One region of the Streptomyces sp. NBC_00984 genome, then DNA from elsewhere that is predicted to be linked to it. Evidence: riboswitches for the same ligand, from Rfam matches in the RefSeq annotation. Region 1 holds a riboswitch; the other holds the start of a gene.
What was found. A riboswitch is a leader RNA that binds a small molecule or an ion and turns the genes downstream of it on or off. The one in region 1 is predicted to bind thiamine pyrophosphate.
Positions count from the first base shown of each region.

Region 2: it holds a riboswitch for thiamine pyrophosphate, as region 1 does, so the genes downstream of both, thiC (phosphomethylpyrimidine synthase ThiC) here and thiO (glycine oxidase ThiO) in region 1, are expected to answer to the same signal.

Region 1 covers NZ_CP108734.1:6,626,890-6,631,096, reverse strand. Annotated here, with positions in the region: gene OG520_RS29640 (peptide-N4-asparagine amidase) at 1-24, opposite strand, end outside; gene OG520_RS29635 (NAD(P)/FAD-dependent oxidoreductase) at 141-1,397, opposite strand; TPP riboswitch at 1,631-1,743, shown strand; gene thiO (glycine oxidase ThiO) at 1,741-2,925, shown strand; gene thiS (sulfur carrier protein ThiS) at 2,922-3,149, shown strand; gene OG520_RS29620 (thiazole synthase) at 3,152-3,946, shown strand; gene pknB (Stk1 family PASTA domain-containing Ser/Thr kinase) at 4,058-4,207, shown strand, end outside.
Region 2 covers NZ_CP108734.1:4,523,357-4,527,563, forward strand. Annotated here, with positions in the region: gene OG520_RS20070 (hypothetical protein) at 1-184, shown strand, start outside; gene thiC (phosphomethylpyrimidine synthase ThiC) at 268-2,043, opposite strand; TPP riboswitch at 2,036-2,169, opposite strand; gene OG520_RS20080 (YibE/F family protein) at 2,201-3,562, shown strand; gene OG520_RS20085 (SsgA family sporulation/cell division regulator) at 3,643-4,080, opposite strand; gene OG520_RS20090 (IclR family transcriptional regulator) at 4,182-4,207, opposite strand, start outside.

The sequences.
Region 1 (4,207 bases):
GCGGGCCCATCTGTGCCGGAACATGCGCATCCTTCGAAGAGTGTGAAATGAGCAATCCAAAAGATGCACAGTGCACTAATTTCCGCCCGCCTCCAAGGGGGAGCCCACATGTCGGACGCCAACGTCCGCTTTCCGTACGCCTACTGACGGATCGCCGACTTCAGCGGTACGGAGGGGTCACCGGCCCGCGCCGGATCGAGCCGCGCCCCCACCTCGATGAGCTTGCGCCCCTGCGCCAGATCGCGCGGCCGGCCGACGGCGAGAACCGCGACCAGCACGCCCTCGCGCAGCCAGCACACCGACCAGGCGGCTGCGGCCGGATCGCCGCGCCACAGCAAGGTGTCGGCGCTCCCGTGGTGGCCCGCGTACTGCACGAACCGGTCGAACTGCTCGGACCAGAAGTACGGCACGGGGTCGTAGGTCATCGGCGCCGGGCCGTCGGCGGCGACTGCCCCGATGATGTTGGCGGCGGCGGTGCGCGGGCCCTGGAGCGCGTTGTCCCAGTGGTGGACGAGCAGGCGTTCGCCGTACCGGGCGGAGGGGAACGAGGCACAGTCGCCGACCGCGTACACATCGGGCAGAGAGGTGCGCAGCGCCCCGTCGGCGGTCACCGATCCGTCGGGGCCGAGCGCGATGCCGGAGCCGGCCAGCCAGCCGGTGGCGGGCCGGGCGCCGATTCCGACGACGACCGCTCCGGCCGGGACCGTACGGCCGTCCGCGAGGACCACCCGGCCCGGCTCGATGCGGGCGACCCGGGCTCCGGTGAGGAGTTCGGCGCCGCTCTCCGCGTACCAGGCGGCCATCGGGGCGGCGACCTCCGCGGGCATCGCGCCCGCGAGGGGCCGGTCGGCGGCCTCGACGACGGTGACCGCGCAGCCCGCGGCGCGGGCCGCGGTGGCGAACTCGGCACCGATCCAGCCCGCGCCGACGACCACGACGCCGTGCTGCTCGTCGAGGACCGGCCGCAGTCGTGCCGCGTCGTCGAGGGTGCGCAGCAGATGGACGCCGGGAACGCCCTCGGACCCGGGCAGGACGACCGGTTCGGCACCGGTCGCGATCACCAGGACGTCGTAGGGGACGGGTCCCGACGGGGTGTCCAGCTCATGCGCCGCGGGCCGCACACCGGTGACGTCGCGGCCCAGTCGCAGATCGATCTCCAGCGCCTCGAAGTCGATGTCGAAGGCGGAGTCCTCGGCCTTGCCGAGGAGCACCGCCTTGGACAGCGGAGGCCGGTCGTAGGGCTGATGCGGTTCGGCGCCGATCAGGGTGACGGGGCCGGTGAAGCCCTGCTCCCGCAGGGCCACCGCGGTCTGCACCCCGGCCATGCCCGCACCGACGATGACGACGCGGCGTCCCGCCCGCCGTTCCGGCTGTTCCGACTGCTGCTGCTCGCTCACCCGTACACCTTAAGCACCTGATAGATCGTCAGGAAAGGGTGTGTTCTCCGACCGTGCTCGTCCCGCCGCTCTCCCGCGACTCCCACGGGGTGGAAGCGAGGGTGTCGCCGGTCCGGGTGCCGATCCGGCCGGGCGTCCGGCCGGCCACCGGTGAAGGACGAGTCCGTCGAGCGGACGGGCCACGGCGGCTGCTCCCTTACCGGGCCGGGTGGCCGGGGTTAAGGTGGCCGACGTAAAGCACTCGCGGGAGCCCGGACGCACCGGGCTGAGAGGGAGGCTGGGCGGCCTCCGACCGTACGAACCTGATCCGGGTCATGCCGGCGAAGGGAGGGGCTGGAAGCCCATGCGTTCTTCTCGGAACGGAAACGGATCCGATGTCCTGGTCATCGGGGGCGGGATCATCGGCCTGGTGACCGCCTGGCGGGCCGCGCAACGCGGGCTGCGCACCGCGGTCGCCGACCCCGAACCGGGTGGCGGGGCCGCCCGGGTGGCGGCCGGCATGCTGGCCGCCGTCACCGAACTCCACTACGGCGAACAGCTCCTGCTGGGCCTCAACGTCGCCTCCGCCGCCCGTTATCCGGCCTTCGCGGCCGAGCTGGAGGCGGCGAGCGGGCAGGAGACCGGCTTCCGCGCCTGCGGCACCCTGGCCGTCGCGCTGGACTCCGACGACCGCGCCCATCTGCGGGACCTGCACGCCCTGCAGCGGCGTTCGGGCCTGGAGTCGGAGTGGCTCACCGGCCGTGAGTGCCGCCGGCTGGAGCCGATGCTCGCGCCGGGTGTCCGCGGCGGTCTGCGGGTCGACGGCGACCACCAGATCGATCCCCGCCGGCTGGCCGCCGCCCTGCTGACCGCCTGCGAGCGGGCCGGGGTGGTCTTCCACCGCGGCTGGGTGGAGCGCCTGAGCGTGGTGGGCGACCGGGCCGCCGGAGCGGTGCTCGCCGGGGGCACGGAGCTCGCGGCCGACCAGGTCGTGCTCGCCGCGGGCAGCCTCAGTGGCCGGCTGCCGGGGCTGCCGGACGAGGTCGTGCCGCCGGTCCGGCCGGTGAAGGGCCAGGTGCTGCGGCTGACCGTGCCGGCCCCGTACGCACCGTTCCTGAGCCGGACGGTACGGGCCGTGGTCCGGGGCAGCCATGTCTATCTGGTGCCGCGCGAGAACGGCGAACTGGTCGTCGGTGCCACCAGCGAGGAGCTGGGCTGGGACACCACCGTCACCGCGGGCGGCGTCTACGAGCTGCTGCGGGACGCCCACGAGCTGGTACCCGGCATCACCGAGCTGCCGCTCACCGAGACCCTGGCCGGCCTGCGCCCCGCCTCCCCCGACAACGCCCCGCTGCTCGGCCCCACCGCCCTGCCCGGCCTCCATCTCGCCACCGGCCACCACCGCAACGGGGTGCTGCTCACCCCCATCACCGGTGACGTCATGGCGGAGCTCCTCACCGGCGGCGAGCCGCCCGAGCCGGCCCGTCCCTTCACCCCGCGCCGTTTCTCGTCCGCCGCCGCCCCCGTACGTCAGGAGCAGCCCGCATGACCGCCGAGCCCGTACCCCCCTCCGTGTCCGTGTCCGTGAACGGCGAGGTGCGGCTCCTCGCCGCGGGCACCACCCTGGACGCCCTGGTCGCCACCCTGACCGCCGCGCGCTCCGGCGTCGCGGCCGCCGTCAACGAGACCGTCGTACCGCGCGGCCAGTGGTCGGCCGCCGCACTCCGCGACGGGGACCGCGTCGAGGTCCTGACCGCGGTCCAGGGAGGCTGACCATGGCGGACGACCTCTTCGCCCTCGGCGACACCACGTTCGGCTCCCGGCTGATCATGGGCACGGGCGGGGCGCCGAGCCTCGACGTGCTGGAGCGCTCCCTGACCGCGTCCGGCACCGAGCTGACCACCGTCGCGATGCGCCGCCTCGACCCGACCGTGCAGGGCTCGGTGCTCTCCGTCCTGCGGCGGCTCTCCATCCGCGTCCTGCCCAACACGGCGGGCTGCTTCACCGCGGGCGAGGCCGTGCTGACCGCCCGGCTGGCCCGCGAGGCGCTCGGCACCGACTGGATCAAGCTGGAGGTGGTGGCCGACGAGCGGACCCTGCTGCCCGACCCGATCGAGCTGCTGGACGCCGCGGAGATCCTGGTGGACGACGGCTTCACCGTGCTGCCGTACACCAATGACGACCCGGTGCTGGCCCGCAGGCTCCAGGACGTGGGGTGCGCGGCGGTCATGCCGCTCGGCTCCCCCATCGGCTCCGGGCTCGGCATCCGCAATCCGCACAACTTCCAGCTGATCGTCGAGCAGGCCCGGGTGCCGGTGATCCTCGACGCGGGCGCCGGGACGGCCTCCGACGCGGCGCTCGCGATGGAGCTGGGGTGCGCGGCGGTGATGCTGGCGTCCGCGGTGACCCGGGCCCAGGAGCCCGAGCTGATGGCCACGGCGATGCGGCACGCGGTGGCGGGCGGGCGGCTGGCGTACCGGGCCGGCCGGATTCCGCGCCGCCACTTCGCCGAGGCGTCGTCGCCGGTGGAGGGGCGCGCGGTGCTGGACCCGGAGCGCCCGGCCTTCTGAGCCGCCGGTACGGCGGACAGCGCATGTTCCTGTCACGGCTCGGCTGCAGTACGGCCCCGGGAGTGCCCCGGCCCGTGGGCCGTGTCCGTGGCGGCTCGTAGACTCGCCTGCGTGGATACGACCCTCCAGGACCCTCTTGTCGGGCAGCTGCTCGACGGCCGCTACCGCGTCGATGCCCGCATCGCCGTGGGCGGCATGGCCACGGTCTACCGGGCCGTGGACACCCGGCTCGACCGGGTGCTCGCCCTCAAGGTGATGCAC
Region 2 (4,207 bases), 2.1 Mb from region 1:
CGATCCCGGAGCCGCTCCCGCCTCCCGCACACCGCTCCGCTCGGCGAACCGCATCCCGAAGATCGGCTACAGCCGGCCGGACTTCTCCAGCCCGGACGACGGCCCGGCGGGCCCCCGCCCGACGTTCACCTCACCGGACTTCACCAGCCCCGACTTCGGCGGTCCCGAGCACGAACTGGACTGACCGGGCCCACACACCGGCCGGACGGCAGGAGCGGTCGCCCCGGAGACAGGAGTCCCCGGGGCGATACCTCCTCCCGGATACGGTCAGTCCGCAATCGGCAGATAGACCCGGTTGCCGGCCGCCGCGAACTCCTTGGACTTCTCCGCCATGCCCGCCTCGATCTCCGTCTGCGAACCGCCGTGCTCGCGCCGGATGTCCTGGGAGATCTTCATCGAACAGAACTTCGGACCGCACATCGAGCAGAAGTGCGCCGTCTTCGCCGGCTCGGCGGGCAGTGTCTCGTCGTGGAACTCCCGTGCGGTGTCCGGGTCGAGAGCCAGATTGAACTGGTCCTCCCAGCGGAACTCGAAACGGGCGTCGGAGAGGGCGTCGTCCCAGTCCTGCGCCCCCGGGTGCCCCTTGGCGAGGTCCGCCGCATGCGCCGCGATCTTGTAGGTGATGACGCCGGTCTTCACATCGTCCCGGTTGGGCAGGCCGAGGTGCTCCTTCGGCGTGACGTAGCAGAGCATCGCCGTCCCCCACCACGCGATCATCGCCGCGCCGATGCCCGAGGTGATGTGGTCGTACGCCGGAGCGACATCGGTGGTCAGCGGGCCGAGCGTGTAGAACGGCGCCTCCTCGCAGATCTCCTGCTGAAGGTCGATGTTCTCCTTGATCTTGTGCATCGGGACATGGCCCGGCCCCTCGATCATGGTCTGGACGCCGAACCGCTTGGCGACCGTGTTCAGCTCGCCGAGCGTGCGCAGTTCGGCGAACTGGGCCTCGTCATTGGCGTCGGCGATCGAGCCGGGACGCAGCCCGTCGCCCAGCGAGTACGTCACGTCGTAGGTCGCGAGGATCTCGCAGAGCTCCTCGAAGTGCTCGTACAGGAAGGACTCCTTGTGGTGCGCGAGGCACCACGCCGCCATGATCGAGCCGCCGCGGGAAACGATGCCGGTCTTGCGGCGGGCGGTCAGCGGTACGTACGGCAGGCGCACGCCGGCGTGGACCGTCATGTAGTCGACGCCCTGCTCGGCCTGTTCGATGACGGTGTCCTTGTAGATCTCCCACGTCAGTTCCTCCGCCCGGCCGTCGACCTTTTCAAGGGCCTGGTAGAGCGGAACCGTGCCGATCGGCACGGGTGAATTGCGCAGAACCCACTCACGGGTGGTGTGAATGTTGCGGCCGGTGGACAGATCCATGACGGTGTCGGCGCCCCAGCGCGTCGCCCACGTCATCTTCTCCACCTCCTCCTCGATGGAGGACGTCACCGCGGAGTTGCCGATGTTGGCATTGACCTTCACCAGGAACCGCTTGCCGATGATCATCGGCTCGATCTCGGGGTGGTTGACGTTGGCCGGCAGCACGGCCCGGCCGGCCGCGATCTCCTCGCGCACCACCTCGGGCTCGACGTTCTCCCGGATGGCCACGTACTCCATCTCCGGGGTGATCTCGCCCCGGCGGGCGTACGCGAGCTGGGTCACCGGCTGCCCGTCCCGGCTGCGGCGCGGCAGGCGCGGGCGGCCGGGGAAGACCGCGTCGAGGTTGCGCAGTCCACCGCGCGGCGAGGTGTGCTTGAGCCCGTCGTCCTCGGGGCGGGCGGGGCGGCCCGGATACTCCTCGGTGTCACCGCGGGCGACGATCCAGTTCTCCCGCAGCGGTGCGAGCCCGCGGCGGACATCGGTCTCGACGGTGGGATCGGTGTACGGCCCCGACGTGTCGTACAGCGTCACGTCCTTGCCGTTGGTGAGGTGCACCTGACGGACCGGCACCCGGAGGTCCGGGCGCGAGCCCTGGACGTACCCCTTGTGCCAGCCGATGGACTTCCCGGCCTCGTCGCTCTGGTTCGAGGCAGGCGTGCGTGCGTCCGCTGTGGTCATGAGACCTACTCCCTACGCCGGCATTACCCGGTAACAGGTTCGGCGGTCGGCGCAGCCTGTCCCGTACGGACGTACGGATATCAGCGCCCTCTCAGCCCGGTGCTCCGAGCTCCCGCGTGTGCAAAGGTTCCTCCACGCTAGCGCCCCGTCCGGCGTAATGAACAGAGGGCCCGTCCCTTCTTGCGATGATCGGCCGGTGACGTCCCTCGATATCGAGCATGAACCGCAGGGCCATCAGCACGGCCACTCGCACAGCCACGGCCCTGCCGCGCCCGTCTCCAAACATCTGCGCAAGGTCATCGCGGCCGTACTGATCCCGTTCGCCACCGCCGTCGTCGTCGGTCTGGTGGCGCTCTGGCCGGGTGGTGCGCCGCCGCACGAGCGGACCGGCGTCGGATTCGACCGGCAGACCCAGCAGGGAAAGGTGGTGAATGTCGACATGGTGGGCTGCAAGGACGTGAACGTGGTCCAGATGCCCGTCGGCGGGGACACCTCACCGCCCTCGGGAAGCGGAAAGGGACTGTGCAAGAAGTCCACGATCGAGGTGACGACCGGTCACGACAAGGGCCGGACCTTCACCGAGGTCGTCCCGCCGGACGCACCGCGCCAGTTGCGCGAGGGTCAGGGCGTGGTCGTGGCGTACGCCCCCGACGCGCCCCATGATCTGCAGTATTCGGTGACGGACGTGAACCGGAAGTTCCCGATGGCCCTGCTGGCCGGGATCTTCGCCCTGGTCGTGGTCGCGGTGGGCCGCATGCGCGGGGTGATGGCGCTGGTCGCGCTCGCCGTGTCCTTCGCCGTGCTGACCCTGTTCATCCTCCCGGCCATTCTCCAGGGCTCGAATCCGCTGCTCGTCGCGGTGGTCGGGGCCAGCGCGATCATGCTGATCGCGCTCTACACGTGCCACGGCCTGACCGCCCGCACCTCGGTCGCGGTGATCGGCACGCTGATCTCGCTGCTGCTGATCGGGCTGCTCGGATCGCTCTTCATCGGCTGGGCGAGCCTGACCGGCAACACCGACGACAACACCGGCCTCATCCACGGCCTGTACCCGCACATCGACATGAGCGGTCTGCTGCTGGCCGGTGTCATCATCGGTTCGCTCGGCGTCCTCGACGATGTGACCGTGACCCAGACATCGGCGGTCTGGGAACTGCACCAGGCGAACCCGACGTTGGGTGTGCGGGGCCTCTACCGGGCAGGCATCAGGATCGGACGGGACCACATCGCCTCGGTCGTCAATACGCTGGTGCTCGCCTACGCGGGCGCCGCAATGCCGTTGCTGCTGCTGTTCTCCATCGCGCAGAGCAGCGTGGGGACGGTGGCCAACAGCGAGCTGGTGGCGGAGGAGATCATACGAACGCTGGTCGGCTCGATCGGACTGGTCGCCTCGGTGCCGGTGACGACGGTGCTCGCTGCGCTGGTCGTCTCCGCGGACCGCACAGGGCTCGGCGCGGAAGCCGGAGCTTCGGCACCCGTACGGGCCGGGAAAGGCCGTCGTCGTAGGACGAAGCCTTGAACGTCTCCGTCAGGTGAACAATTCACCCATTCGGCAGGTACCGTGTTCGACCGGCGAGCCGGTCGGCGGCGCCGTTCTTGTCAGCCGGCGTTCTGTTCCTCGGCAAGGATCCGGCCCAGGGCGTCCTCCAGGTTGCCCTCGAAGTCACCCAGCGTGCACTCCTGCCCAAGCGGCACAAGCTTGTCGGTCCGGTCGAGAAACGCCACAAGTGGTGCCGTACCGGCCCTGAAGAGGGCCCGGTCCTCGCCGACCTGGAGCCGGATATGTACGTCGGAAAGCCCCTCGGGCTCGGTGGGTCCGATGTGCACATCACCGTCACCACTGGGGCTGTTGAGGCCGTCGAGCAGCAGCTCACGGCCGAATGCCCAGGTGACGGGGGCGTCACCGGGCAGATGGAAGGTCATCCGGATCGCATACGGATCGCAGACCTCGTACCGGAGCTCCACCGGGATCCGGAAAGAGAGCTCCTCGGAGACGAGGAAGCTCATCATGACCTCAGCTTGAACCGACTCGCGCATCGTTCAACCCCGCAGTAGATGAATCTGGCCAGGAATGATCCCCCGTGGCCCTATTGACGCCATCGTGGTGCACGCGATAGCAGATCACAAGGAGTGATTTTTCAGATACTGATAGAGAACACGAGCG